Regions from separate parts of the Blastococcus sp. HT6-30 genome, predicted to be linked through region 1. Evidence: riboswitches for the same ligand, from Rfam matches in the RefSeq annotation. Region 1 holds a riboswitch; each other region holds the start of a gene.
What was found. Region 1 has a riboswitch for cyclic di-AMP ahead of ABC795_RS07005 (NlpC/P60 family protein). Riboswitches for the same ligand answer to the same signal wherever they lie in the genome.
Positions count from the first base shown of each region.

Region 2: it holds a riboswitch for cyclic di-AMP, as region 1 does, so the genes downstream of both, ABC795_RS09985 (NlpC/P60 family protein) here and ABC795_RS07005 (NlpC/P60 family protein) in region 1, are expected to answer to the same signal.
Region 3: it holds a riboswitch for cyclic di-AMP, as region 1 does, so the genes downstream of both, ABC795_RS09815 (hypothetical protein) here and ABC795_RS07005 (NlpC/P60 family protein) in region 1, are expected to answer to the same signal.

Region 1 is NZ_CP155792.1:1,439,714-1,449,499, reverse strand. It holds gene ABC795_RS07010 (M48 family metallopeptidase) at 1-450, opposite strand, end outside; gene ABC795_RS07005 (NlpC/P60 family protein) at 963-2,039, opposite strand; cyclic di-AMP (ydaO/yuaA leader) riboswitch at 2,056-2,235, opposite strand; gene ABC795_RS07000 (hypothetical protein) at 2,423-2,743, opposite strand; gene ABC795_RS06995 (D-alanyl-D-alanine carboxypeptidase family protein) at 2,826-4,571, opposite strand; gene ABC795_RS06990 (DEDD exonuclease domain-containing protein) at 4,737-6,518, shown strand; gene ABC795_RS06985 (Lrp/AsnC ligand binding domain-containing protein) at 6,515-6,802, shown strand; gene trpD (anthranilate phosphoribosyltransferase) at 6,853-7,914, opposite strand; gene ABC795_RS06975 (hypothetical protein) at 7,923-8,351, opposite strand; gene ABC795_RS06970 (heme-copper oxidase subunit III) at 8,475-9,104, shown strand; gene ABC795_RS06965 (cytochrome c) at 9,112-9,786, shown strand, end outside.
Region 2 is NZ_CP155792.1:2,063,627-2,073,412, forward strand. It holds gene ABC795_RS09945 (putative cobaltochelatase) at 1-92, shown strand, start outside; gene cobO (cob(I)yrinic acid a,c-diamide adenosyltransferase) at 92-706, shown strand; gene ABC795_RS09955 (cobyrinate a,c-diamide synthase) at 718-2,094, shown strand; gene ABC795_RS09960 (energy-coupling factor ABC transporter permease) at 2,081-2,773, shown strand; gene ABC795_RS09965 (energy-coupling factor ABC transporter substrate-binding protein) at 2,770-3,078, shown strand; gene cbiQ (cobalt ECF transporter T component CbiQ) at 3,075-3,812, shown strand; gene ABC795_RS09975 (ATP-binding cassette domain-containing protein) at 3,809-4,654, shown strand; gene cobA (uroporphyrinogen-III C-methyltransferase) at 4,651-6,309, shown strand; cyclic di-AMP (ydaO/yuaA leader) riboswitch at 6,445-6,597, shown strand; gene ABC795_RS09985 (NlpC/P60 family protein) at 6,612-7,868, shown strand; gene ABC795_RS09990 (MFS transporter) at 7,953-9,179, shown strand; gene ABC795_RS09995 (ABC transporter permease) at 9,186-9,587, opposite strand; gene ABC795_RS10000 (hypothetical protein) at 9,584-9,760, opposite strand.
Region 3 is NZ_CP155792.1:2,027,304-2,037,089, forward strand. It holds gene ABC795_RS09800 (NADPH:quinone oxidoreductase family protein) at 1-967, shown strand, start outside; gene ABC795_RS09805 (protein kinase) at 992-2,893, opposite strand; gene ABC795_RS09810 (hypothetical protein) at 3,055-3,330, shown strand; gene ABC795_RS09815 (hypothetical protein) at 3,547-4,446, opposite strand; cyclic di-AMP (ydaO/yuaA leader) riboswitch at 4,715-4,877, opposite strand; gene ABC795_RS09820 (bifunctional 3'-5' exonuclease/DNA polymerase) at 5,030-6,691, opposite strand; gene ABC795_RS09825 (DNA-directed RNA polymerase subunit alpha C-terminal domain-containing protein) at 6,737-7,306, opposite strand; gene ABC795_RS09830 (saccharopine dehydrogenase NADP-binding domain-containing protein) at 7,354-8,583, opposite strand; gene ABC795_RS09835 (glycoside hydrolase family 13 protein) at 8,719-9,786, shown strand, end outside.

The sequences.
Region 1 (9,786 bases):
CAGCCAGAGGCCCCACCCGCGGGTGGACAGGCCGTACCGGCGGCGGACCGTCTCGGCGTAGGCCGACACCGGGAGAGTCGCCAGGCGGCCGACGACCACGAGGGCCGGCACGCCGACCAGCACCTGGACGAACCAGCGGCCGCCCAGCGGGGCCGCCACGGCGTGCACGAGCCGGCCGCCGAGCCGGGTCAGGCCCAGGACCGCCGAGACGGCCAGCCCGAGCGCCATCGAGAGCAGCGAGGCGGGGCGCAGGGCGGCCGCGAAGGCCTCCGCCCGGTCCAGCTGCGCAGGAGCCAGCCCCGCGGCGGGATCGGGCGCGGTGTGGCCACCGGGCGGCTCCGGGAGCACCTCCCAGGGCGTGCGGACCACGATCACGACGACGAGGGCGATCCCGAGGACCGCCGCCGTCAGGAGCGCGGCCCGGGCGCCTGCCCGCCCTCCGCCGTCCACCTGGTCGATCCTAGGTGCGCCGGCCGTCCGCACCGGCCCGGGAACCCCGTGCGGGCGGCGCACTCCGCGGGTACCCCTCGCAGACCAACTGCAGGAACGCCTCCAGGCTCGACGGCGGGCTGTCGGCCCACCAGGCCGGCCACACGGGGACCGGCGGCGCGTCCGGAGCGGCCGGTAGGCCACACCCGGCGCGGGTGCTACGTCGCCGTCGCCCCGGCGGTGATGCCCAGCGCCTGCCGGCCGCGATGGCGGTGAGCCACTCGTGGACGCCCCGGAGGGTGCGCGTGGCCGCCGGCGGGGATCGGCCACCGGGCGGCGGAGCACGCTGACGTCGGCGACCCCTCGGTCAGGCCCGCGGACGGAGATCCGGTGGCCTCCGAAGAGGTCACCGGCCCGTCGTGGCCCCCGGCGGGAGCAGAGTGTCCATCAGCCGGCTGACATCCTTCGCTGCGATGCGCCCCCTGCAGGATCCCGCCGCGAGCCTGCGAGCGGTGGGGGCCAGGGGGTGTTTCTCAGCGGACGATCCGCCGGGCGCTGTTGTAGTTCCCCATCGAGTCCACGCTCGCCACCTTCACCGGCTGGCCCGACGTGGAGGCGTGCACCATCCGCCCGTTGCCGATGTACATGCCGACGTGGCTGACCGGGGTGTAGAAGAACACCAGGTCGCCGGGCTGCAGCTCGCCGCGGGAGACCGGCCGGCCCATCTGCGACTGCGACTTGCTGGAGTGCGGCAGCGTGACGCCGGCCGCGGCGTAGGCGTAGGACGTCAGGCCCGAGCAGTCGAAGGCGTTCGGCCCACCGGCGCCCCAGACGTACGGATCGCCGATCTGCGCGAGCGCGGTGTTCACCGCGACCTGGGCGGCGGCGCTGGACGCCGTGACCGCCGTGGGCGCGGGGAGGCTGTTGCCACCGTGCGCCTGGGCCACCTGGGCCTGCTGCGGGGCGGTGAGCGCGTCGTACCGCCGCTGGTAGTCGGCGATCCTCGTCTCGAGGTCCTCTTGCTTCGCGGCGATCTCGACCACGGTGCGCCGGGCGTCCTCGGCGGCCTTCGCAGCGGCCTTCCGGGACTGCTCCGCGTCGTCGGCCGCCGACGAGACCTCGGTGAGGACCTCGTTGGTGTGCCCGGCGATCGCGTCGAGGATCCCGAGCTGGGACACCATCTGGTCGGCCGAGTCGCTCGACAGCAGGGCGTCGAGCCGGGTCAGTCCGCTGCCGGTGTAGGCGCTGCGGGCGAGCCTGCGGATGTGCCCGTCCAGGGCGCCGAGCCGGGCCTCGGCGGCCGCGACGGCGTCGCCGGCGGCCCGGGCGGCGCCCTCGTGCCTCTCGAGCGCGACGCGTGCGTCGTTGAGCTGCTCGGAGAGGACCTCGAGCTCGTGGTTGGCCTCGGCCACCTGCGCGGCGACCTCGTCGGCCGCACCGGGAACGGCGACTGCGGTGCCGGGGATGACGATGACGGTCAGGGCGGCAGCCGCGCTGACCAGCACGCCGGACCGGAGCGGTCCGGAGCTGCGGGCGCTCGCGGAGCTGCGCCCGCCGGCGGCGGGAGCTCGTTCGGGGGCCTGCGTCAGCGGTGCGTGAGGGGTCGCCACGTGCGGCGGCACTCCGTTTCTTCCTCTGCAACCGCCGACCGAGTTAGCTGACGGGTTCGGGCTGGGAAGACTGGCCCTATCCCCCGCGGGCCGGCGAGCCGGCCGCAGGAGAACTCACCCCGGAACTGCGGTGGGTCCCCGGTACACCGCGGGCGCCGGTGCTGCACGCCGCGCGGTGATTAGGCGGTGTTCGGTCGGGGCCACCCTTCGACGGATGACGACCACCCGGCCGAACGGCGACGACCTTAACGATCGTGATGCGCCTGTGACAAATGTGGACCGTGGGAACGCATGCGCTCGGCTTCCCGTCCCGCACGGCCCCTCCACCTGGGCGTTCACCCGATCGGGTGCACGGGCGGACACCGCGACCGGCACCGGGACGATCAGCCCGTGCGCCGCCCCGGCCCCTCGCCACCGTGACCGTCGGAACCGTGAGGATGCCGCAGCGGAGGCACGAGCCCTCCCTCCGCCAGCGCGCGGACGGCCCGGCGCTCCACGTCGTCGAACTCCACCACCACGCCCGGCGGAGGCACCACGACGTCCTCCGCCGCGGCCGCTGCGGACCCACCGCGCGAGCGGCCGGTCATCGGGACCACCACCGGGTCGGTCCCCTGCCATCCCGGCGGCGCGCCGAGCAGGACGGTCACCACGCAGTCGGCGCAGCCGGTCCCCCGGACGGTGCAGGTGTCGCAGTCGATGAGCATCGCTTCTTCTCCTCCGTGAGTCGTTCCGCACGGTAGGGCGAGGCGCCGACATTTCCGCCGCGCCGCCGTCCGGCAGCCGGCCTCACGTGCCGGCGTACTCCCAGTGCCAGGGCTCCTCACGCCCGTTGCCGGGATCGGCCCAGGTCGGGTGCAGGAAGCCGAACCGGCCCGCGTTCGCCACCATCCAGGAGTACTGCCGCGTCCCGAACGACTGGACGCCGCCGCAGAGGTCCACCGCGAGGCCCCAGCCGTGGTTGCTCGTGCCGGGGACCGCGGCGAGGGCCGGCTTCTCCCCGTACAGCCGGACCTGGCCGGCGTACGTGCGGTAGGAGTCGGTGATGCAGAGCGGAGCGCCGAGATCGGCCGAGTACGCCGAGGACATCGCCCGGTAGGCGGCCGCCGCGTCGCAGCGCAGCCAGTGCCCGCCGACGCCCAGCGGGCACATCGCGCTGGGCGGGATGAGCCCGTTCGGATAGCCACCCCAGGCGCGGGCGCCGTCATAGCTCGGTGGGTAGACCGTGTTGCCGCACTCGGTCCGCAGCGCCCCCGGAGCCGGTCCGGGCACCGGGACGGCGGGCCGCTGGCCCAGGCCGGGTCGCCCGACCGCCAGCACCTGGTCGGCCGGCAGCGTCCGGACCACCACGGCGCCGGCCCGGGCGTCGGCGGCGAGCATCGTGCGCTGGTCCAGCGCCATGCCGACATGCCCCAGCCCGGCCTCGCCGGAGCCGAGGAAGACGAGGTCGCCGGGGAGCACGTCGGCGGCGGCCACGGGGGTGGCGGTCGCGAACAGCTCCCCCTGCGTGGCCGGCACCGGGACGCCGGCCCGCTCGAACGCGGCCTGCACCAGCGTGCCGCAGCCCCAGGAGTCCGGCCCCGCCGTACCGGGGGCGTACGGCCGCCCGAGCGCCTCCATCGCCGCGCTCACCGCCGTCAGCGTCTCCACGGGCAGCACCAGCAGCGAGCTGGGCTGCCCCGGCAGCTGGGCGACCCCGCGCTGGGCCCCGCCCCCGCCGGCAGCCACGGGCACCAGCCCGTCCGGCAGGCCCCGAGCCGGGTCGCGCAGCGCGGCGGCGGGCACGGTGTCGACGCCCGCGGCGCGCAACTGGTCCACGTAGGCGCGCCAGCTGGCCGCCGTCTGCTCGTTGACGTCCAGCTGCTCGCGCTGCAACCGGGACAGCTGGCCGTCGACGACCTGCAGGGCCTCGTCGAGCTCCGCCGTGACCGCGGCCGCGGCCTCCTCGAGCGCGGCGACCCGGGCGCTCACCTCGTCGGCCCGCGCCCGGGCCTGCCCGAGCGCACCCTGGGCCCGCTCCTCCTCCTCCAGGGCGGCGCGCCGGTGCCCCTCCGCGACGCCGATGACGTCGGCGGCGTGCGCGTCCACGGCGTCGAGGAAGCCCAGGGCGGAGAGCACCTCACCCGGGTCGCCCGCTCTGAGCAGGAGGGTCAGGGGGGTCAGCGCTCCGCCGTCCCGGTAGACGGCGGAGGCGTAGCCGGCCACCTCCCGCTGGTACCCGGCCAGCACGCCCTGCGCATCGGCGAGGACCGCCTCGGCCTCCTCGACCGCCACCTGCGCCTCGGCGAGCGCCGCACGGGCGGCGACGATGTCGTCCTGCCGCGCGCGGAGCTCCTCCTGCACCTCGGCGGCGCGCCGCTGGAGCCGGTCCAGGGCGCGGCTGTCCAGCACGCCCGACGTGCCACCCGGCTGGTCGCTGGGCGCGGCGGCCGCAGGCCCGGTGGGCACCAGCGCCACCGTGCAGACCGCGAGGACGGCCACCAGCGTCCGGCGCCCCACAGCAGCGGCGGGGCCCGACCAGGCGCGCGCGCGCATCCGGTTCCCTCCCCCGACTCGAGCCGGCGACACCCCAGACGTCCCACCGGGACGAATGGTGTCCCGCCCACCCCCCGACCGGGAACCCCCGGTCGGGGGGGCCGCACGGGCGGCCGGCGGCGCGCGTCCCCCGGACTGTCAGCACCCCGCCCTAGCGTCCGCCCCGTGCCACCGGTTCCCGCTCCACCGCGCTACCAGCAGGTCACGATCGCCGACGTCGGGACGCCGTTGGCGCAGGTGACCTTCGTCGTCGTCGACCTCGAGACCACCGGCGGGTCACCGAAGGACAGCGCGATCACCGAGATCGGCGCGGTGAAGATCCGCGGCGGCCAGGTGCTCGGCGAGTTCCAGACGCTGGTCGACCCCGGCCACGAGATCCCGCCCTACATCAGCGTGCTCACCGGGATCACGTCCACGATGGTCGCGGCGGCGCCGCGGATCGGGGCCGTCCTCCCGGCCTTCCTGGAGTTCACCCGCGACGCGGTGCTCGTCGCGCACAACGCCCCGTTCGACCTGGGGTTCCTCAAGGCGGCGTGCGCCGAGAACGGGCTGGCCTGGCCCGCCGCGGCGTCGGTCGACACCGCTGTCCTGGCCCGGCGGCTGCTCAGCCGCGACGAGGTGCCCAACTGCAAGCTGGCCACCCTCGCCCCGTACTTCTCGGCCACGACCTCGCCCACCCACCGCGCGCTCGACGACGCCCGCGCGACGGTGGACGTGCTCCACGGCCTGTTCGAGCGGCTCGGGCCACTGGGCGTCACCACCCTCGAGGAACTCACCGGCCTGACGCGCACGGTCGACCCGGAGCGTCGGCGCAAGCGGCACCTGGCCGACGGCGTACCGCACGGTCCGGGCGTCTACCTCTTCCGCGGCCCCCGGGAGGAGCCGCTCTACGTCGGCACCTCCACCGACCTGCGCAGCCGGGTCCGCAGCTACTTCACCTCCGGCGAGCAGCGCAGCCGGATCACCGAGATGGTCTCCCTGGCGCAGCGGGTGGACTCGATCCCCTGCGCGCACGGGCTCGAGGCGGCGGTCCGCGAGCTCCGGCTGATCGCCCGGCACAAGCCGCGGTACAACCGCCGCTCGCGGTTCCCCGAGCGGGCGCTGTGGGTGCGCCTCACCGAGGAGCCGTTCCCCCGGCTGTCGGTCGTGCGCCGGGTCCGCCCGGACGCGGGGGTCTTCCTCGGCCCGTTCCCGGACCGGCGGGCCGCCGACGCCGCCGTGGCGGCCGTGCACGACGCGCTGCCGCTGCGGCAGTGCACCGCCCGGCTGTCCCCGCGGACGCCGGTCAACGCCTGCGCGCTGGCCGACATGGGTCGCTGCGGCGCCCCCTGCACCGGCGCCCAGTCGGTGCCCGAGTACGCCGACGTCGCCGCCGTCTTCGCCGCCGCGGTGGCCTCCGACCCGCGTCCCCTGCTCGCGCCGCTGCTGGAGCGGGTGGACCGGTTGGCGGCCGAGGAGCGGTACGAGGACGCCGCCGTCCTGCGGGACCGGGTCGCCGTGCTGATCCGCGCGATCCGCCGCAGGCAGCGCCTCCAGTCCCTGGCCGCGGTGCCCGAACTGGTGCTCGCCCGTCCCGACGGCGACGCCGGCTGGGAGCTGTCGGTGATCCGGCTGGGGCGGCTCGCGGCGGCCGGCAACGCCCCGCGGGGCACCACGGTCCGCAGCGTCCTCCCCGGCCTCCTGGCGACGGCGGAGACCGTCAGCGGGGCCGACGGGGAGGAGGCCACGTCGGTCGACGAGACCGAGCTCGTCCTGCGCTGGCTGGAGAAGCCCGGCACCCGGCTCGTGCAGCTCACCGGCACGCTGGCCAGTCCTGCGCCCGGCACCGGGGCCTACAGCGGCTTCCTGGCCCGGGTGGACACCGGTCGTGACGCCCGCGACCCGTTCGCCGACGGCCGGTCGCTCGGCACCCGCGCGCGGCCCGAGCGGATAGCATCGCCGGCGTGATCACCGCCATCGTGATGATCGACGCCGCCACCGACTCGATCGCCGAGGTCGCGCAGGCCGTCGCCGAGCTCGACGGGGTCAGCGAGGTCTACTCCGTCGCCGGCGAGGCCGACCTGATCGCGATCGTCCGCGTCCGGGAGTTCGGACAGGTGGCCGAGGTCATCGCCGGCCGCATCAACAAGGTGCCGGGCGTGGTCGACACCGACACCCACATCGCGTTCCGCGCCTACTCGCGGCACGACCTGGAGGCGGCGTTCTCCATCGGCTTCGACACCGTCGACTGAAGACCTCCTCCTACCGGCAGCAGGGGGCGATCGGGTCGGGACGGCCCTGGTCAGCCGCGGGGCGGGGCGACCGCGCGGCTGACGGCCACCCAGCGGTCCAGCAGCGCCGCCGCCCGGCCGTCGTCGACGGCGGCCGCGGCCTGCTCCAGCCCCGCTGCCAGCCCGTCGTGCAGCCGGGACGGCTGCTCGTCGAAGGCGACCAGGGCGGCGGCGGCGTTGAGCAGCACGGCGTCGCGGACCGGGCCCCGCTCGCCGTCCACCACGCGGCGGAAGACATCGGCGTTCGCGCGGGCGTCCCCGCCCCGCAGGGCGTCCGGTCCCGGCGCCGCGATGCCCAGCATCGACGGATCGACCCGGTCGGCCACCACCGTGCCGTCACGGACGACCCAGACCGCCGACGTCGTGGCGGTGGTGAGCTCGTCGAGCCCGTCGTCGCCGCGGAAGACCAGCGCCCGGCTCCCGCGGGCTGCCAGCACCTCGGCGAGCACGGGGGCCATGCGCTGGTTCGCGCAGCCGATGGCCGCCGCGACCGGGCGCGCGGGGTTGGTGAGCGGCCCGAGGAAGTTGAAGACCGTGCCGATGCCCATCTCCCGCCGGGGCGCGGCGGCGTGCCGCATGCCGGGGTGGAAGACCGGCGCGAAGAAGAACCCGATGCCGGCCTCGCGGACGCACCGGGCCACCGCCTGAGCCGGGAGGTCGATGACGAGGCCGAGCGCCTCGAGCACGTCGGCGGCACCCGACGAGGACGACGCCGCACGGTTGCCGTGCTTGGCCACCGGCGCACCTGCCGCCGCCGTGACCACCGCGGCCATCGTGGAGATGTTGACGGTGTGCGCGCCGTCGCCCCCGGTGCCGACGATGTCCACGCAGTCCAGCGGCAGCTCCACCGGCGTGGCCTGGGCGAGCATCTCGGCGGCGAGGCCGGCGACCTCCTGGGGCGACTCCCCCTTCGCCCGCAGGGCGACCGTGAACCCCGCCACCTGCGCCGACGTCGCCTCGCCGGTCATCACCTCGCGCATCGCCCAGCTGGTGTCCTCCGCGGAGAGGTCGTGGCCGGCGAGCAGACGGTTGAGCAGCCCGGGCCAGGTCGGCACGGCGGACGACACCGGCACCGACCGGCTCACCGGCTCGCCGCGGGACGCTGGGCGTGGGCACGGAGCAGGTCGGCGACCACGCCAGGGGCGACCAGCGGGTCGACCGGCTGGGCGAGGATGCCCTCGGCGCGCGACCAGTGGGCCAGCCAGCGGTCCGGCTGCCGGGCGACGAGCAGGCACACGGCGGGCCGGTCGGCGACCTCGACCTCCAGCTGCCGGGCCAGCGCCATGCCGCCGGTGGGCTGCGCCTCGGCGTCGAGGACGCACAGATCGATCCCGCCCGCATCGACGGCGGCCACGACCTCGTCGCCGGTCGAGCACTCCAGCCACGTGAGCGGACCCACATCGGCGGCCGGGCGGCGGCCCACCGCCGTCCTGACCGCCTCGCGCACCTCCCCGCGGTGGCTGTAGACGAGCACGGTGGCCGGTGCGGCGGGCTTCTCGGCGGCACTCACGCGGCCGAGACTAGTGCCCGGCGGCGTCAGCGCAGGCCAGCGGCGGGCGTCGGTATCGGACTGGTCACGTCGGCGCCACACCCACCGCACCCGCGGTCGTGACGGGGGGCTGCCGATGCCATGATGGGCCCCGTGACAACGGCCCCCGTGGCGAGCAGCACCTTCGACACCTCTCGGGTGCACTCGCTGACCCGACCGAACATGGTCAGCGTCGGCACGATCATCTGGCTCGCCAGCGAGCTGATGTTCTTCGCCGGCCTGTTCGCCATGTACTTCACCGCGCGAGCCCGGGCTGGCGCCGAGCTGGGCTGGCCGCCCGAGCCGACCGAGCTCAACCTGCCCTACGCCACGTTCTTCACCGTGATCCTGGTGCTCTCGTCGGTGACCTGTCAGTTCGGCGTCTTCGCGGCGGAGAACGGGAACGTCTACGGGCTCCGTCGCTGGTTCACCATCACCTTCGTGATGGGCCTGGTCTTCGTGCTGGCGCAGGCGAACGAGTACCGGGTCCTGGTGGTCGAGCACGGCACGACGATCTCGTCGTCGACGTACGGCTCGGTCTTCTACCTCACGACGGGCTTCCACGCACTGCACGTCATCGGCGGGCTCATCGCCTTCGTCTACGTGCTCATCCGGTCCACCATGGGCCGCTTCACGCCGGCACAGGCGACCTCGGCCATCGTGGTCTCCTACTACTGGCACTTCGTCGACGTCGTGTGGGTCGGGCTCTTCGCCACGATCTACCTGATCCGCTAGGGAACCGGTGTCCACCACGAACCCGCACTCCGACACCCCGCTCGACGACGCCGGCACCCCCGTGGACCGGGCCCGTGCACGGCGTCGCTCCAAGCACCGCCGCCGCCTGGCCAACGTCGCCGGGCTGATGGCCTCGCTGGTCCTGACCGGCGCCCTTTACTCGGTGTTCGCACCGGCGCAGGCCGCCGACGAGACCACCAGCGAGTCCGCGGCCGAGGCGGCCGGGCGCGAGCTCTACGAGCGCAGCTGCATCTCCTGCCACGGCGAGAACCTGGAGGGCGTCCCGAACCGGGGCCCCTCGCTCATCGGCGTCGGCGAGGCGTCGGTCTACTTCCAGGTGCACACCGGCCGCATGCCGCTGGTGCGCCAGGAGGCCGACGCACCCGACAAGCCGGCGGTCTTCTCCGACGAGGAGATCGACCAGCTCATGGCCTACGTGCAGGCGAACGGCGGTGGGCCCACCCTGCCGTCGGGCAACCTGCGCGACGGCGAGCTGGCCGAGGGTGGCGAGCTCTTCCGGCTCAACTGCGCGTCCTGCCACAACTTCGTCGGCGAGGGCGGCGCCCTGTCCTCCGGCAAGGCGGCCCCCAGCCTCGACGGCGCCACCGACCTCGAGATCTACACGGCCATGCTGACCGGCCCGGCGAACATGCCGGTCTTCGGGGACAACCAGCTGACCCCC
Region 2 (9,786 bases), 620 kb from region 1:
GGGCCGCCCTCGGCGCGCAGACGCTGCGCCTGGAGGAACTGGCCGCGGACTCGCTGGCGGCGACCGTCCGCAGCGCCCGGGCGGCGGCCTGATGCCCCGGGGACAGGTCGAGGTCGTCCCCGCCGACGGGCTGACCACGCGGCAGCGGCGCAACCGCCCCCTGCTCGCCGTGCACACGGGCGAGATGAAGGGGAAGTCCACCGCCGCCTTCGGCATGGCGATGCGGGCGTGGAACCAGGGCTGGTCGATCGCGGTCTACCAGTTCGTCAAGAGCGCGAAGTGGAAGGTCGGCGAGGAGAACGCGCTGACCGCCCTGGGCCGGCTGCACGAGCAGACCGGCGAGGGCGGCCCCGTGGTCTGGCACAAGATGGGGTCGGGCTGGAGCTGGTCGCGCCGCCAGGGCACCGAGGTCGACCACGCCGCCGACGCCGCCGAGGGCTGGGCGCAGATCCGGCGCGACCTCGCCGCCGAGGCGCACCGGTTCTACGTGCTCGACGAGTTCACCTACCCGCTGAAGTGGGGCTGGGTCGACGTCGACGAGGTGGTGCAGACCCTGGTGAACCGGCCGGGCAACCAGCACGTCGTCATCACCGGGCGTGACGCTCCTCCGGCGCTCGTCGAGGCCGCCGACCTGGTCGTGGAGATGACCAAGGTCAAGCACCCGATGGACGCCGGCCAGAAGGGCCAGCGGGGCATCGAATGGTGACGGTCCCGAGAGTGGTGGTCGCCGCGCCGAGCAGCAACGCGGGGAAGACCTCGATCGCCACCGGGCTGATCGCCGCCCTGACCGCGCGGGGGCTGACCGTCTCCCCGCACAAGGTCGGCCCCGACTACATCGATCCCGGCTACCACGGCCTCGCCGCCGGCCGGCCCGGGCGCAACCTCGACCCCTGGCTGGTCGGTGAGGAGCGGATCGCCCCGCTGTTCCTGCGCGGCGCCGTGCACCCGCAGCCCGCCGACGTCGCCGTCGTGGAAGGCGTGATGGGCCTGTTCGACGGCGCCGCGCACCCCTCGGTCGAGCCGGGGTACGCCTCGACCGCGCACGTCGCCCGGCTGCTGCGGGCCCCGGTGGTCCTGGTCGTCGACGCCGCTTCGCAGGCGCACAGCGTCGCGGCGCTCGTGCACGGGTTCGCCACCTTCGACCCGTCGGTGCGCCTCGGCGGGGTGGTCCTCAACCGCGTGGGCACCGACCGGCACGAGACGATCCTGCGGGAGGCGCTGGGCGCGGCCGGCGTGCCCGTGCTCGGCGCCGTCCGCCGGGACGACCGGCTGCACACGCCCTCGCGCCACCTCGGGCTGGTGCCCGCCGCCGAGCGGTCGGCCGCGGCGGTGGACACGGTGCGCCGGCTCGGCGAGGTCGTCGCCGGCAGCGTGGACCTGGCCGCCGTCCTGGCGCTGGCCCGCACCGCTCCCCCGCTGGACGCGGCTGCCTGGAACCCGACCGTCGAGGTCCCACCGGTCGCCGGCCGCCCGCGCATCGCGGTCGCCGGCGGGCCAGCGTTCACCTTCGGCTACGCGGAGAACACCGAGCTGCTCGAGGCCGCCGGCGCCGAGGTGGTGACCGTCGACCCGCTGCGCGACGAGACCCTTCCCGAGGGCACCGCCGGGCTGGTGGTCGGCGGCGGGTTCCCGGAGGTGCACGCCGCCGACCTGTCGGCGAACGGGGCGCTGCGGGCCGACGTGGCCGCGCTCGCCGCCCGGGGTGCGCCGATCGCCGCCGAGTGCGCCGGGCTGCTGTACCTGGCCCGCGAGCTCGACGGCGTCCCCATGTGCGGAGTCCTCGACGTGGCGACGGCGATGGGCGGGCGGCTCACGCTGGGCTACCGCGCGGCGGTGGCGGCCGGCGACTCCGTGCTCGCGGCGGCCGGCACCCGGGTGCGCGGCCACGAGTTCCACCGCACGACCGCCGAGCCGGGCGCGGGACCGGCCCCGGCCTGGCACTGGGCGCCCGCGGGGGCCGAGGGCTTCGTCCGGGGCGGCGTGCACGCCTCCTACCTGCACCTGAACTGGGCCGGCTCGCCCTCGCTGGCCGGCCGCTTCGTCACCGCCTGCGCCACGGCCGACCGATCGGAGCACGCCCGTGCACATCGCTGAAGGTTTTCTGCCGGCCGGGCACGCCCTGGGCTGGACGCTCGCCGCGGCGCCGTTCGTCGCGTACGGGGCCCGCGCCGTGGTCACGGAGGTGCGCGAGAACCCGGAGTCCACCCTGCTGCTGGGCGCCGCGGGCGCGTTCACCTTCGTGCTGAGCGCGATCAAGCTGCCCTCGATCACCGGCAGCTCCAGCCACCCGACCGGGACCGGGCCGGGCGCGATCCTCTTCCGGCCCCCGGTGATGGCGCTGCTCGGCACCGTCGTCCTGCTGTTCCAGGCGCTGCTGCTCGCCCACGGCGGGCTCACCACCCTGGGGGCGAACGCCTTCGCCTTCGCGGTGGTCGGCCCGTGGACCGGCTACCTGGTCTACCGGCTGGCCCGCTCGGTGGGGACCGGTCTGCTGCCCGCGGTTTTCGCCGGAGTCGCGCTGGCCGACCTCGCCACCTACGTCACCACGTCGCTGCAGCTGGCGCTGGCGTTCCCCGATGCGAGCACCGGCGTCGCGGGCGCCCTGGTCAAGTTCCTCGGCGTCTTCGCCGTCACCCAGATCCCGCTCGCCCTCGGCGAGGGGCTGCTCGGCGTCCTGCTGTTCCGGGTCCTCACCGTCAACGCCCGACCCGAGCTGGAGCGGCTCGGCATCCTCCGGCCCGCTCCGCTCGCCCGCACCGAGGGCGTCGCGTGAGCCGGCGGGCGCTGGTCAACGCGCTGCTCGTCCTCGCCGTCGTCGCGCTCTTCGCCGTTCCAGTCCTCCTCGACGGCGGCACCTCCGAGTACGGCGGCACCGACGCCGCCGTCACCGAGGAGCTGGCGGCCGACGGCTACACGCCCTGGTTCGAGTCGCTGTCCAGCCCTGCCGGTGAGGTGGAGTCGGGGCTGTTCGCCCTGCAGGCCGCGCTCGGGGGCGGCGTGCTCGGCTACGTGCTCGGCCGGCTGCGCGGTCGCCGGTCGACCGCGCAGCCCGGCCCCGCGGAGGCCGACCCCCGGTGACCGGCCTGGCCGTCGACGACGCGGCCTGGGCGAGCGCCTGGCGTGGCCGCGCCCCCGGCGACAAGCTCCTGCTCTGCGCGGGCCTGGTCGGGTGCGCGCTCGTGCTCCCGCCCTGGCCCGGTGCCGTCCTGGTGGCGGCGAGCGCGGTGGCGCTGGCACTGGGCCCGGCCCGCGTCCCGCCCGGCACCTTCCTCCGGGCCGTCCGGTGGCCGCTGGCGTTCATCACCGTCGGCGCGGTGACGGCGGTGGTCACCGTGGACGGCGGCGGACTGGGCTGGGCGCCCGACGCGGCGGAGCGGGCGGGACAGCTCGCCGGGCGGGCCGTCGCCGGCAGCGCCGCCGTGCTGCTGCTGGCCACCACCACCCCCATGTCCGACCTGCTGCCGCTGCTGCACCGGCTGCGCGTGCCGGCCGCCGTGGTGGAGATCGCCTCGGTCACCTACCGGCTGCTGTTCGTGCTGCTCGACAGCCTCGGCACCGTGCGGGAGGCCCAGGCCGCCCGGATGGGCTGGTCGACGCCGCGCCGCTCGTACCGCTCGGCCGGGATGCTCGCCGCCGCCGTCCTGACCCGGTCGTGGGACCGCGCCCGGCGCATGCAGGAGGGGCTGGCCGGCCGCGGCATGGAGACGGGCCTGCGGGTGCTGCCCGATGCCCGGCCGTCGTCGCGCCCCTTCCTGGTGCTGGCGGTGGCGCTCCCGGCCGCCGTCGTCGCGCTGACCCTGGTGCTGCGGTGAGCCACCGGACCCTCGCCGCCGCGGGCCTGGTCGCCGGTTACCCCGGCGCGGCCCCGGTGCTCGACGGCGCGGCGGTCCGCGTGCCGCCGGGGCTGCGGCTGGCGCTGCTCGGCGCCAACGGTTCGGGCAAGACCACGCTGCTGCGCTGCCTGTCCGGGGCGCTGCGGCCCGCCGCCGGCACGGTCACCGTCGACGGCGAGCCGCTCGCGCACACCCGCCGCGGCCTGCGCGCCCACCGCCAGGTGGTCCAGCTCGTGCTGCAGGACCCGGACGACCAGCTGTTCAGCGCCTCGGTCGGCCAGGACGTCTCCTTCGGCCCGCTCAACCTCGGCCTGGCCGAGGACGCCGTCCGGGCCCGCGTGGCGGAGGCGCTGGAGCTGCTGGGCGTGGCACCCCTGGCATCGCGGCCGACGCACCAGCTCTCCTACGGCGAACGCAAGCGGGTGGCGATCGCCGGTGCCGTCGCCATGCGCCCGTGCGTGCTGCTCCTCGACGAGCCGACCGCCGGGCTCGACCCGACCGCGGTGGCCGACACCCTCGCGGCGCTCGCCCGCCTGCAGGAGCACGACTCCACGGTGGTGATGAGCACCCACGACGTCGACCTGGCGCTGCGCTGGGCCGACGAGGTCGCGGTCGTGGTCGACCGGACCGTGGTCCAGGGCGCCCCCGGCACGGTCCTCGGCGACGGCGGCCTGCTCGCCCGGGCCCGGCTGTCCCGCCCGTGGGCCCTGGAGGTCGGCGCCCGGTTGCGCGACCTCGGGCTGCTCCCCGACGGTCCGCTCCCCCGCGACGCCGCGGGGCTGCTGGCCGCGCTCCCCGACCGTCCGGGGGTGCCCATGTGACGACCGTGGGGATCGGGCTGTCGTCGGGGGTGAGCGCCGCCGAGGTGCTGGCCGCGGTGGACGCCGTCCTGCCCCCGGTCGCCGGCCCGGTGCGGCTGGCCACCCTCGACACGCGGTCGACCGAGCCGGGGCTGGTCGCGGCCGCCGCACGGCGCGGCTGGCCGGTGACCGGCCACCCGGCGGCGGACCTGGCCGCCGTGCTGGTGCCCACGCCGTCGCCCGCCGTCGCGGCCCGCGTCGGCACCCCCTCCGTGGCCGAGGCGGCGGCCCTGCTCGGCGGGGGTGAACTCGTCGTCGGCAAGACCGTCCACGGCCGGGTGACGGTCGCCGTCGCCCGGCTGCCCGACGCCGCCGGGACCGCCGTCGACGCCGAGGACCGAGGAGGTCCCGTGACCCCCGACCCGGCCGGCGAGCTGCTGCACCCGGTGGGGCTCCGGCTCGCCGGCCGGCCCGTGGTCGTGGTGGGCGGCGGCGCGACGGCGCACCGCGGGGTCGCCGGCCTGCGGGCCGCCGGCGCAGTGGTCACCGTGGTCGGCCCCGAGGTCACCCCCGCGCTGGAGTCGCTGGCGACGACCGGCGGGATTGCCTGGGAGCGCCGGCCCTACGGCGCCGGCGACCTCGCCGGTGCCTGGTTCGCGCTGGCGGCGAGCGGGGACCCCGCGGTGGACGCGGCGGTGGCCGCGGAGGCGGAGCAGGCCCGCATCTTCTGCACCCGGGCCGACGACCCGGCGCTGTCCAGCGCCGCACTCCCGGTCGCGGGCCGGGCGGGCGACCTGGTGGTCGCGGTCCACCGCGCCGCGGATCCCCGGCGGGCGGCCGGTGTGCGGAACGCCGTGCTGGCCGGCCTCGGCGACGGGACGCTGGCTCTCCGGTCGCCCGACGCCGGAGCCGCCCCCGGACGCGTGGTCCTCGTCGGTGGCGGCCCGGGGGATCCGGGGCTGATCACGGTGCGCGGCCGGCAGGCGCTCGCCGAGGCCGACGTCGTGCTGGTCGACCACCTGGCACCCCGGTCGCTGCTCACGTGCCTGGCGCCCGGCGCCGAGGTGATCGACGCCGCCAAGCTCCCGCGGGGCCGGTTCATGGCGCAGGAGCGGATCAACGACCTGCTGGTGGGCCACGCGCGCGCCGGCCGGCGGGTGGTCCGGTTGAAGGGCGGCGACCCGTTCGTCTTCGGCCGCGGCATGGAGGAGCTGGCGGCCTGTACCGCCGCCGGGGTGCCGGTGGAGGTGGTGCCGGGCGTCACCAGCGCCGTCGCCGTTCCTGCCCTGGGCGGCATCCCGGTCACCCATCGCGGCCTGACCCACGAGTTCGTCGTCGTCTCCGGCCATCTGCCCCCGGGCCATCCGCAGTCGCTGGTCGACTGGGCGGCCCTCGGCCGGCTGCGCGGCACGCTCGTCGTGCTCATGGGCGTGGAGACCGCCCCCGCGATCGCCGCGGCACTGGTCGAGCACGGCCGGGCGCCGGACACCCCGGTCGCCGTCGTGGCCGACGGCTCCACCGCCACCCAGCGGAGCGTGCGCACCACCCTCGCCGGCCTGCCGCAGGTCCTCGCCGACGGTGGCATCCGGCCACCTGCGGTCTGGGTCGTCGGCGAGGTCGTGAGCCTTGCCACCGTTTCCGAGGGCGCTCCGGCGGTGCGCCGTGACCGTGCGTGAACGCGTCGGCAGCGGAGGAGGAAAGGCCCGACGAACTCGTCACCCGACGTGGTGACGGCGCCGGTCGCCCCCTAGCGTGGGCCCGTCCGGACGGACCCGTCCGTCGCCCGACCGGTGACAGCCGCCCGGACGCCGCCGAACCACCCGCCGGCACCGCCGGCACCCGGACCGGGGACCCATCGCACTCCCGGGGTGAAGCGACCGACCGACCCGGAAGGGCCGCCGGACGCCGGGCGTCTTCCCGCCCGAACCCGTCAGCTAACCCGGTAGGCGGCCGTGGAAGAAAGGAAAACCCGCCGAACATGGCGAGTTCGCTCAACCCTGCCCACCGCCGGATCACCGGCCGTCGGGCCCTGGTGGCCCTCGTGGCCGCCGGCGGTGTCGCCCTCACGCCGCTCCCCGCGTTCGCCGACCCCGAGCGGCCGACGACGTCGCAGCAGGCCGCGCAGCTGATCGCGAGCCGGGCGCACGACCTGGAAGTGCTCACCGAGCGGTACAACGAGACCCGCGAGCAGCTCAAGGCGACCCAGCAGGCCGCCGACCTGGCCGCCGAGGAGCTCACCGCCGCGCAGGCCGCCCTGGAGCGCGCCCGCGACCGGGTCCGCACCGTGGCCCGCAGCGCCTACACCGGCGACGGGCTCGGCGTCCTCGAGGCCATGCTGACCAGCGGCTCCGCCGGCGACCTGGTCGACCGGGTGGGCCTGCTCGACGCCATCGCCGCGCACAACAACGGCGTGCTGAGCGAGGCCCGTCAGGCCGGGGAGGACGCCGACCGGGCCCGGGCCTCGGCCGAGCAGGCAGCGGAGGACGCGCGGTCCCAGGTCGACCGGGTCACCGCCGAGCGGGCCCGGCTGGACCAGCAGATCGCGGAGTACCAGGCGCAGTACGAGCGGCTCACCGAGGAGGAGAAGCGCGCCTCCCGGGCCGCCGCGGAGCGGCACGCCGCCGAGCAGGAGGTGGCGGCTGCCCAGGAGGCGGCGGCTGCCGAGGAGGCTCCGGCCGAGCAGGCCCCGGCCCCTGCGGCGCCGCGCGCCTCGGCGCCGGTCGCCGCTGCCCCGGCTCCGGCGGCCCCGCCTGCTCCGGCTCCGGCTGCTCCGGCTCCGGCTGCTCCGGCTCCGGCTGCCCCAGCTCCGGCTGCCCCAGCTCCGGCCGCCCTGCCGGCTCCGGCCCCCGCACCCCCGCCGGCGCCGGTCGCGGGCGGGAGCGCCGCGGCCCGGACCGCGGTCGACACCGCCCTGGCCCAGGTGGGCGACCCCTACGTGTGGGCCGCCGCCGGGCCGAACGCCTTCGACTGCTCCGGGCTGGTGCAGTACGCCTACGCCGCGGCCGGCATCTCGGTGCCGCACTCGAGCCGGATGCAGTCGACCATGGGCACCCCGGTGTCCCGGTCGGCCCTGCAGCCGGGTGACCTGCTGTTCTTCTACAGCCCGGTCAGCCACGTCGGCATCTACGTCGGCAACGGGCAGATGGTGCACGCCTCGACCTCGGGCGTGCCGGTCAAGGTCGCGTCGATCGACTCGATGGGCAGCTTCAACAGCGCCCGGCGGATCGCCGGCTGATCTCGGGGCGCGCGGGGCGGCGGTCCGCCCCGCGCCCCCGCCTGCCCGGAGGCCCGGGCGGGCGGCGTGGGACGATCGCGTTCCGTGCGGGTCGGGACGCGGGGCGAGCTCCCCCGCGAGGTCAGGGTCCTGGCGGTCATCGCCTTCGTCGTGGCGTTGGGGTTCGGCATCGTCGCGCCGGCGATCCCGCTGTTCGCCCGCTCCTTCGGCGTCGGCACCACCGCCGTCGGGCTGGCGGTGAGCGCCTTCGCGTTCTTCCGCTTCGTCTCCGCGTTCAGCGGCGGCACGCTGGTCGAGCGCTTCGGCGAGCGGCTGGTGCTGGCCACCGGCCTGGCCATCGTCGCCGTGACCACCGGTGCGGCGGGGCTGGCGGGGTCCTTTCCGCTGTTCCTCGCCCTGCGGGCGGCCGGTGGCATCGGCAGCGCCATGTTCACCGTGGCCGCCCTCTCGCTGCTGCTGCGCGTCGCACCCCCGTCGCACCGAGGGCGGGCGGCCGCCACCTGGCAGGGCGGCTTCATCCTGGGCGGCATCGCCGGGCCCGCGGCCGGCGGGCTGCTGGCCGAGCTCTCCCCCCGGCTGCCCTTCTTCCTCTACGCCGGGTTCCTGCTCGTGGCCGGCGGCGTCGGTGTGCTGATGCTCCGCTCGGCCGCGCCCGCCCCGGACCCCGAGGCCGCGGACGTCGCCTCGCCCGACCTCGGCGCCGGGCCGATGCCCCTGGGCACCGCGCTGCGCTCCCGGGTGTACCTCGCCGCGCTGGTGGCGAACTTCGGCGTCGGCTGGGTGCTCTTCGGCGTCCGCAACTCGCTGGTGCCGCTGTACGTGACCGAGGAGCTCGGCCGGACGGTCGCCTGGGCGGGCGCCGGCCTGCTGGCCGGCTCGGTCGCCCAGGCGCTGGGGCTGCTGCGGTCCGGCCGGCTGGTGGACGGCTGGGGACGGCGTCCCTCCCTGGTGGTCGGCGCCGCGCTGGGCACCGCCGCCATGGCGATCCTCGTCCTGCCGCCGGTCATCTGGGCGTTCCTGCTGTCCATGGCCGTCTTCGGGCTGGCGGCCTCCCTGCTGGCCAGCGCGCCGGCCGCGCTCGTCGGCGACATGAGCGCCGGGCGGGGCGGCCGGGTCGTGGCGGTGTTCCAGATGTCGGCCGACCTCGGGGCCATCGCCGGCCCGCTGGTCGCCGGCTGGCTGACCGACGTCGCGTCCTTCCAGGTGGCGTTCGCCGTGAGCACCGCCGTCCTCGCGGCCGGTCTCGTGGGCGGTCTGGTCATGCCGCGCGAGGCGCCCCGGCCCGCGGCGGTCGGGGCGCCCACCCCCTGACCCCCGTCAGCTGCTCCGGTACAACCGGGTGGTCAGCGGCAGGAACACCGCGGCCAGGCCGGCGGCCACCGCCAGCGAGACGCCGATCGCGCCGCCGTCCGGTGTGCCGTCCATCAGCGAGCGGCACGCCGTCGCGAGGATCGAGATCGGGTTGACGGCGACGAACGCCTGCAGCGGCCCGGGCAGCGTGGCGGGGTCGACGAACACGTTGGACAGGAACGTCAGCGGGAAGATGCCCATGAAGCCGGCGTTCATCACCGCGTTCGGGCTCCGGAGCAGCAGGCCGAGCACCGAGAACGCCCACGACAGCCCGAAGGAGAGGACCAGCACGAGGGCCAGTGCCGCCACGGCACCGGCCACCCCCGCGTCCGGGCGGTAGCCCAGGAGCACACCGACGACGATGATCACGGTGCCGGCGACGACGTACCGGACGCTGTCCCCGAGCAGCGAGCCCAGCAGTCCAGCACCCCGTGGATCGTCCCGGCCGGGACGACGAGGTCCAGCCCGCCGACGGCCGTCGTCCCCCCGTAGGTCTTGACCAGTGCGGTCGCCTCGACCGCCAGGGGTGCGTGCAGCTCCATGGGGACCTCGCCGGGTGTCGCCTCGT
Region 3 (9,786 bases), 590 kb from region 1:
CGCCGCCCAGATCAGCTCCCACGACGGCCCCCGCGCGGTGCGGGTCGTCGACATCCCCGAGCCCGAGGCCGACGGAAAGGTCCTCGTCGACGTGCACGTCGCCGGGGTGACCTTCCCCGAGGTGCTCCTCAGCCGCGGCGAGTACCAGCTCAAACCGGAGCTGCCGTTCGTCCCGGGCAGCGAAGTCGCCGGCACGGTACGCAGCGCCCCCGAGGGCAGCGGGCTGCAGCCCGGGCAGCGGGTGGCCGCGTTCCCCGGATTCGGCGGCTTCGCCGAGGTGGTCGCCGTGCCCCCGTCACTGGTCTTCCCGCTCCCCGACCGCACCAGCTTCGAGGAGGGCGCCGCCCTACCGATGAACTACCTGACGATGCACTTCGCGCTGCACCGCCGGGGTCGGCTGGCGGCCGGCGAGACCGTGCTGGTGCACGGCGCGGCCGGCGGCCTCGGGACGGCGGCCGTCCAGCTCGCCCGTGCCGCGGACGCCCGCGTGCTCGCCGTTGTCTCGACCGAGGCCAAGGGCGAGGTCGCCCGGGCCGCCGGCGCCGACGAGGTCGTCCTCGCCGAGGGGTTCCGCGACCGCGTCAAGGAACTCACCGGCGGGCGGGGCGTGGACGTCGTCGTCGACCCGGTCGGCGGCGACCGGTTCACCGACTCGCTGCGCAGCCTGGGCCGGGAGGGCCGGCTCCTCGTCCTGGGCTTCACCGGCGGCGACATCCCCACGGTGAAGGTGAACCGGCTGCTCCTGAACAACGTGTCGGTGGTCGGCGTCGGCTGGGGCGCGTTCTGGTCGGGTGGCGAGCCGGGCTACCCGAAGGAGCAGTGGGCGGAGCTGGCTCCGCTCCTCGAGCAGGGCCGGTTGGACCCGCCCCTGGGCTCGGTCCACGAGCTGGCCGATGCAGCCGAGGCCGTCGCCGAGCTCGACGAGCGCCGCGCCACCGGGAAGGTGCTGCTCCGGGTCCGCGGCTGACCGACCCGGGGGGCAGGCCCCAGGTCAGACCCGGGGGTCGGCCGTGCCGTCCTCCGGATCACCCGCGTCGCCGTCATCCTCGCCCTCCGGGGTGGTCGGGGTCTCCGTCGTCCCGGTGGTGGACGGGGTCTCCGTCGTCCCGGTGGCCGGAGTCTCCGTCGTCCCGGTGGTGGACGGGGTCTCCGGCTCGGCGACGGGGGTGGTCGGCTCCTCCCCCTCGTCGGCGGGAGTGGTCGGCGTCCCGGTCCCCTCGTCGGCCGGGGTGGTCGGTGTGCCGGTGCCCGGATCGGTGGGATCGCCGGCCGGGCTGCTGGGCGCGGACGTCCCGGGCGCCGACTCGTCGACGGCCGGCGGCTCCGTCGTCGTGGCCGCCGGCTCGGGCCGGAGTTCGGGCCGGGGGGCCGGCGCGGGCGCCGGGGCCGGCGCGGGCGCCGGGGCCGGCGCGGGCGCAGGAGCGGGCGCCGGGGCCGGCGCGGGCGCGGGCGCAGGGGCGGGCGCGGGCGCAGGGGCGGGCGCCGGGGCGGGCGCAGGGGCCGGGGCGGGCGCGGGCGCCGTGGCGCCGCCGCCGTCGGTCGACGACGACGTGTCCGGCGCGGCGGGTGGTGCCGCGACGCGGACGAGGACCTCGTCCCCGGGCTCGGGTCGCGCATCGGCGGCCTCGACTCCGGTCACGGTCCCCGCGACACCGCCCGGGGTCGGGTCCTCCTGCAGCCGCACGGTCAGGCCGAGCGCGCTGAGTTCGGCGACGACCTCCTCGACCGGCCGCCCGACGTAGTCCGCGGCCACCAGGTCCACCTCGGCGACCGGCTGCGACTCGACGGCCCCGGCCGCACCGCCGGGATCGGAGGCCGACGCGGCGAGCAGGGCGGCCACGCCTCCGCCGAGCAGGAGGAAGGCGAGGACCGGGAGGAGGACCAGGAGGAGCGGCCGGCGCCCCGCGGGTCGCTCTGCCGGCGTCTCCCGGCGGGGGCCGGCCTCCCCGACCGAACCGGTCCCCCGGTGCGCGCCCGTGCCGCCCCCGGAGCCGGTCGCGCGGGCGGCCGCCACGACGGCCACCGGCCGGGTGAGGGACGCGGTGTCCGGCGGGCCGTGCATCGTCTCCTCGACCGCGTGCAGGAAGGCGTTCCCGTCGGGCAGGCGGTCGTCGGGGTCCTTGACCAGCGCGGCGTCGATGAGGGCGCGGACGTCCCGCGGCAGCTCGGCGGGCAGGGGCTCGGGGTGCTCCTGCACCTGCTTGAGCGCGACGGTCACCGGGTTGTCGCCGTCGAAGGCGGCGTGCCCGGCGAGGGTCTCGTAGCCGACCAGCCCCAGGGCGTAGACGTCGCTCGCCGGGCCGACGTGCTCGCCCCTGGCCTGCTCGGGGGACATGTACTGCGCCGTGCCGATCACCTGGCCGGTCTGCGTCAGCGGCACGCTGCCCGCCGACCAGGAGATGCCGAAGTCGGTGAGCTTCACGGTGCCGTCGTGGGTCAGCAGGATGTTGGCCGGCTTGACGTCGCGGTGCACCACACCGGCCCGGTGGGCGGCGGCGAGCGCGGCCGCGGCCTGCTGCAGGACCGAGAGGGCGGCGCCGGTGCCGAGCGACCCGTCCTCGGCCAGCAGCGCCGACAGCGGCGGCCCGTCGACCAGCTCCATGACGAGGTAGGCGAGGTGCTCGCCGGTGCCCTCCGCCGTCGACTCACCGTAGTCGAGGACTGCGGCGATGTTGGGGTGGCTGAGGCTGGCGGCGTTCCGGGCCTCCGTGCGGAACCGCGCCACGAACACCGGGTTGTCGGCGTACTCGCTGCGCAGCACCTTGACGGCCACCCAACGGTCGAGCAGCACGTCGCGGGCCCGCCACACCTGACCCATCCCGCCGACGGCGATCAGGTCGCGCAGCTCGTACCGGTCGCCGAGGATCTGCCGGCTGGTCTCGGCCGTGGTCACTCCCGATTCCCTCGTGCTGGTCCCCGCGAGGCCGTCCTCGCCCGTCGCCCGTGCCCTTGTGGGTGCCCGTCCCGGCCGCAGCCGAACCCCGTCGGCCCCGAGGAGGTCAGACCGGGGCGGTGCACCCGCTCCCCTCCCGTCCGTCCGCGCTGGTGCATCGCGTGGTCCGGCTGCTCGACACCGTTGGCGGCCGGGTGCTGTGCCTGGCCGGGGAGGTCGACGACGCCGTCGTCGACACCTTCCTGCAGCACTACGGCGGCGAGCCGGTGCGCGTCGACGCCGGCTCGGTGACCGGGCTCTCCGCCGCCGGCCGGCAGCTGCTGCTCGACCACCTCGACGCCGCCGCGCGGATCGGTCGGCAGCTGCCGCTGCTCCGTTCGGCGGCGCTGGCACGGGCCCTGGTCGGCACCGGGTCCGTCCCCGCCGAACCGGGCTGACCGACGGGCGGAGCCGGTCGGCACGCCCCGACGCATGAGCACGTCGATCGCCCACGGCTCCATCCGCTCGGAGAGAGATCAGCACGTCCGTGTGGGCCCTGGGTACCGATCGCCCTGGCCATGCGGATGCTGCCGCTGTCGGTCGTCCGGAAGCTGACGCTACGTCGTCCGGGGGTCGAGCGGCCCCGGGCCCGGGCGGGCCCGGGGCGTCGGCGCTCAGCCCCGGTAGTTCACGTGCGGGTGGTCCATGTGGTTGGCCGTGGGGCTGCCCCGGTTCCCCATGGGCTGCCAGGAGCCGTTCGCGGACGACAGCATGCGCTGCTGCCAGATGATGTAGTCCACCCCGAGCTCGGCCCAGTGTGCGCGGTGGTACGCGACGATGGCGTCCCCGAGCGCCGCGTTGGACATGACCATGTAGTCCAGCGCCAGCCCGGACGGGTGACCACCCGGATCGGCCGCGCTGGCGCGCGTGCCGCCGATCGTGATGCTCGCCGCACCCGGCACGTTGCTGACCACGGCGTCGGCCGCGGCCTGGGCCTGCGGCCTGACGGCTCCGGCGCTGTTGCTGATCCGCGCGACCGCCGACGCGGCCACCGAGGCGGCCGGCGAGCTGGACACCGGCGCCTGCCGGCTCCGGCTCGCGGCCGCCGGTGCCGCTGCAGCCGGTGCCGGGGCAGCCGGTGCCGCGGCAGCCGGTGCCGCTGCCTCCGCGGCCACGGCGGCCTCCGCCTCGGCCTTGGCCTTGGCCTCCGCCTCGGCACGGGCTGCGGCCTCCGCCTCGGCCTTCTGCCGGTCGAGCTCCGCCTGGTCGGCAGCGGCCTGGGCCTGCTGCGCCGCGACCTGCTCGGCGTCGCGGGTGCTGCGGCTGGCGGTGAGGTCCTGCAGCGGGGCCAGGTCCTCGGTCACGTCGATCGGGCCGGACTGGGCGGTGAGCCCGAGCTCCTGGGCGACGCTGACCGACTGGGGCGCATCGGCCTCGGCCTGCGCCGCCGGCTCAGCGCCGACGAGGACGTTGACGAGGAGCGCGCCGGCGGCGGCGGCACCCAGGTACAGGGCGGGACGGCGGACGTGCGCCGGCGGGCAGCGGCGGCCGGAGGTGGTGGTGCGGACATTCATGGGTACGGGAGCTCCGAGGGTGTCGCGCGGCCGGCCGGAGGGCGGGCCGCGGCGGGGTGCGGGCAGCAGGGCGCCGGCGCCGGGACGACTGCCTGGGCCACCGGGAGACGGCGGGGAGCCGGTCGAGCGGGAAGTGCTCGGTGGTGGGCGACAGCCGGCGGGGCGCCGTGCGTGGGCGCGGTCAGTTCCGCGGGCGCACCCGGATGCGGCGGTGCCGGGTGGTGCAGGGACGTGCGGCGGTGCAAGGGCGCGCCATGCGGCGGCTCTCCGTTTCTTCCGTTGCCGCCTACCGGGTTAGCTGACGGATTCGGGCGGGAAGTAGCCCTACCCGCGCCGCCGACGTGCTCGGCGCAGGATTCACCCCAGTGCTGCGGTGGGTCCCCGGCTCACCCGCAGCGCGATCGCAGTGGGTGACTCGGCGGCGCCGATCGGACTCCCCGGACGGGGACGTGTCGACCGATCGGACCTGGCCACGGTAACCGCCGTTATGCAGATGTGACAATCGAGAGCCGGTTATTTCCACGGCGTGACGTGTGTCGCCTGCCCCTCACCGCCCCCCCGGCGGTGTAGGGCGGACCCCGGCTCAGCCGGCGTCGGCCCACGACCGGACGACGGCGACGTCGAGCGGGAAGTCCACCGGGAACGCGCCGAACAGCAGGCGCCCGGCGGTGGACGCGGCGGCCCGCACCACCTCCACCACGTCGTCGGCCAGGTGTTCCGGAGCGTGCACGACGACCTCGTCGTGCAGGAAGAAGGCCAGGTGCGGCCGCTCGGCCGGCGACCCGGCCCCGCCCAGCCGCCACAACCGGTTGCGCAGGTCGGCCATCCAGCACAGCGCCCACTCCGCGCCGGTGCCCTGGACGACGAAGTTGCGGGTGAACCGGCCCCACGCACGGCGGGCGCGGTCGCGGTCCCCCCGCGAGCCGGCCTGCTCCGCGGGCTCCCCGAGCTCGACCGCCCGCTGCGCCCACGCCCCGGTCGGCGACGGCGCCCCCCGGCCCAGCAGGGTGTGCACCACCTCGCCGCGCTCCCCCGCCCGGGCCGCCTCCTCGACCAGGCCGATGGCACGCGGGTAGCGGCGGGTGAGCCGGGGCATCATGCGGCCGCTCTCCCCGCGGGTCCCGCCGTACATGGCGCCGAGGATGCCCAGCTTGGCCTCTGCCCGGGACGCCACCGCCCCACCGGCGACCATGCCCTCGTAGAGGTCCGAGGCGCGCGCCGCCTCGGCCATTGCGGTGTCGGCGCTCATCCCTGCGAGCACCCGCGGTTCCAGCTGGGCTACGTCGGCGACGACGAACCGCCAGCCGTCGTCCGCGACCGCCGCGGGTCGGATGAGCGTGGGCACCGAGAGCGCGCCGCCGCCGGTGGAGGCCCACCGCCCCGTGACGACCCCGCCGGGGAGGAAGGAGGAGCGGAACCGCCCCTCCTGCACCCAGGTCTCCAGCCAGCTCCAGCCGTTGGCCGTGAGCAGCCGCATCAACTTCTTGTACTCGAGAAGCGCGGGGATCACGGGGTGGTCCAGCTGCGCGAGGCTCCACGAACGGGTGTCGGCCACCGGGAGACCGGCCTGCTGGAGCGCTCGCAGCAGCTCGGCCGGCGAGTCGGGGTTGAGCAACGGTGCGCCCAGCGCCGCGCGGATCTCGCCGAGCAGCCGCTCGAGCACCGCCGGCCTCCCGCCGGCCACCGGGCGGGGGCCGAGCAGCGCGGTCAGCAGGCGCTCGTGCACGTCGGCCCGCCAGGGCAGGCCGGTGTACGTCATCTCGGCGGCCACCAGAGCGCCGGCGGACTCCGCCGCGAGCAGCAGGGCGAGCCGGTCGCGCCGCGGCGAGGCGGCCAGGGCCGCCTGCTGGCGCCGGTGCTCGGCCGCCGGGTCGAGCAGGTCAGCCGGATCAGCGGGCGGGAAGAGCGCGGGGTCGGCCGCCGCGACCGGCTGCAGCGCGTCCCAGCCGGCGGTGTCCCCACCGACGAGGAGCGCCTGGTCGGCGAACGGTGACCGCCGCAGCAGGACGTGGCTCAGCCGCAGGTCGGTGCAGCGCTCCACGCGCGCCCCGGCCGCCAGCAGGGCCGGGTACCAGCGGGTCGTGTCGTCCCAGACCCAGCGGACGGGCGCCGGTGCGGCCTCCCGCTCGGCGACGACGGCGGGCAGCTCCTCGACCGGGATGCGGGTGGCCGCCGCCGACCCGTCGTCGCTGTGCTCCGTGATGTCCACCGCGGACCCGCGGCGCCGGAGCAGGACCCGCTGCACCCCCGCAGTGTCGCCGACGGCACCGAGGGATCCGCGGGCCGGTCCCTAGCCGAGCAACCGGCGCAGACAGCGGGCCGGCGCGGTGAGCACCGTGCGGGCGACGTGCACCCCCAGCCGCAAGAGATCGGCGTAGTCCGGTGGCCGCACCGCCGCAGGCGCGGCCGGCCCGGTCGGTGCCAGCGGTGCGGTCGGCGGGCGGGACGGCGACGGCGCGGCCGGCGCGGCCGGGTCCGCGGGCACGCCCGGCGGCGGCGGGTCCGGGAGCAGGAGGTCGACCGCCGACCGGCGGCGCGGGCCGCGCAGGGAGGCGAACGACGGGATCGCCGGGGCGGCCGGGGACTCCTCCTCCGCCGGCGCGGGCTCCCGGTCGGCCGCGGGGGCGGCCGGCGGCCCGCCGGCCGCGGGCAGCCGCGCGGGTGGCTCGGGGACGACGGTGCGGATGGCGGCCACCATGCCGGGGCCGAGCCCGGCGACCGCGCTCAGCTCCCGCCGGGTGAGCGCGGCCAGCGCCCCGACGTCGGTGATCCCCGCGCGGGTCAGCGCGGTCACCGCCCGCGCGGGCAGGCCGAGGTCCCGGATCGTCCCTGCGGGCTGGTCGGGCGAGCTGATCGGCATGTCGGCCAACCCTAGCGACGCCGCTCCGGCGTCGCCGACGCGCCCGATCAGCGGGCGGTCACCTCGTAGGTGTGTCCGGCGGTGCGCAGCCGCTCGACGAGCACCTCGCCCATCGCCGTGGCCGGTGTCAGCGACCCGGCCCGGTCGGGCAGCCGGTCGCCGTCGAGGGCGAGCGCCAGGGCGCTCTCCCCGAGCATGACCGCCGTCGCCGCGTAACCCGGGTCTCCCTCCCCCGCCGCGGTCGCCCGGTACCGGCGCCCGTCCTCGGTCTCCGCGTCGACCACCATCCGGAACCAGCCCCTCTCCCGGGCCGCCTCGCCCGGGCCGGTGCCGGGCGCCGGTAGGACCCGGTCCAGGAGCGCGCGGGTGGGCGGGAAGGCCATCGCGGAGACGGTGCCGACCAGGCCGGCGCTGATGCCGGCGGCGGTCACCGCGCCGACGGGGCCCCGACCGCAGCCCATCACCTCGCCGTAGCTCATCCCCCGCCCGTACGCCCAGTCCTGCAGCGCGTTGCTCCGCCGCACGATGCGGGTGTTGAACGGCGCCATCACGAACGCCGCCGTCCAGCGCCCGTCGGCGGTCCGGGTCGGCAGGACGCCGTCGCGGGGCTGCCGCGTGTCGGGCTCGGCGGCCCGGTCCGGGCTGAGCGCGAAGGGGTCGCCGACGACGCGGCGCAGCGACGGGTCCTGCTGCAGGGCCTCCACCTGGGCCCGCATCGAGTCGATCGTGCCGCCGCTGAACCCACCCCGGGCCGTGGCGACCAGCTGGACGTCGCGGAGGCCACCCGCACCGTCGGCCGCGGCCCGCCGGCCGAGCAGGAACACGCTGAGGTCGGAGGGGATGGAGTCGTAGCCGCAGGCGTGGACGAGGCGGGCGCCGGTTTCCTTGGCGACGGCGTCGCAGCGCTCGATCGCGTCGCGGACGAACAGGACCTCACCGGTCAGGTCGGCGTAGTGCGTGCCGGCCCGGGCGCACGCCTCGACCACCGGCAGGCCGTACCGGGCGTAGGGGCCGACCGTGGTGACCAGCACGCGGGCGCTCCCGGCGAGGGCGGCCAGCGAAGCGGCGTCGGTCGAGTCGGCCTCCTCCAGCGCCCAGTCGCGGCCGGCGGCCGGCAGCCCGGCGCGGATCTCCTCGAGCCGCTGCCGCGACCGCCCGGCCAGCGCGATGCGGGTCCCCCGCGGGGCGTGCTCGGCCAGGTAGGCCGCGAGCAACCGCCCGACGAAACCGGTGGCCCCGTAGACGACCAGGTCATAGGTCCGTCCGTCATCTGCCATGCGGCCATCCTCGCCTGCCCGGCCGGCCCCGGCAGCCGGCGGCCCCACCTCACGGGCAGGTCACGGAACGGCACACGGATCACTCCGGTGCGCAGGAGGCACGGGCTCCGGTGCCGCCCTGCCGATGGAGGTCGCATGGCAGTGCGGCTCGCAACGGTGCGGACCGCGACCGGTCAGCAGGTCGCGGCCCAGACGTCGTCGTCCCCCTGGTGGCGATCGGCGGTGGTCTACCAGGTCTACCTGCGCTCGTTCGCCGACGGCAACGGCGACGGAATCGGCGACCTCGCCGGGCTGCGCTCGCGCCTCCCCTACCTGTCCTGGCTGGGTGTCGACGCGGTGTGGATCAACCCGCACTACCCCTCCGGTGGTGCCGACGGCGGCTACGACATCGTCGACTACCGCGCCGTCGACCCCGAGTACGGCGACGTGGCCGACCTGGAGGCGCTCGTCGCCGAGGCCCGCGCCTTCGGCCTGCGGGTCGTCCTCGACGTCGTCCCCAACCACACCTCCGACCGGCACCCCTGGTTCCAGGCCGCGCTGGCCGACCCGGACTCCCCCGAGGCCTCCCGCTACCACTTCGCGCCCCCGTCGGAGGAGCCGCCGAACAACTGGCAGTCGCTCTTCGGCGGGCCGGCCTGGTCGCGCACCCCCGACGGCCGCTGGTACCTGCACCTGTTCGCCCCCGAGCAGCCCGACCTGAACTGGCGCGACCCGGCCGTCGCCGCCGACTTCGAGCGGACCCTGCGCTTCTGGCTCGACCGCGGTGTCAGCGGGTTCCGGGTCGACGTCGCCTACGGGCTCTTCAAGGACGCCGGCCTGCGGAACAACCCGGGCGCCTACTCCCCCACGCTGTTCGGCCACGGCCCCGAGCAGGCGATGACCTGGAACCAGCCCGAGGTGCACGACGTCTGGCGCCGGTGGCGGTCGGTCTGCGACGAGTACCCGGGCACGATGCTGGTCGGGGAGGTCTGCCTGGCCGACCCGCGGGAGGTCGCGCTCTACTCCCGCCCGGACGAGATGCACCAGTCGTTCTCCTTCCGGCTGCTCAAGTCGCCCTGGTCGGTGGAGGCCTTCGCCGACGGCGTGCGCAGCGCCCTGGACGCCTTCGGCGAGGTCGGCGCACCGGTGTCCTGGGTGCTCGGCAACCACGACAAGGACCGGCAGGTGACCCGGTTCGGCGGCGGCGCCGTGGGCACCGCCCGG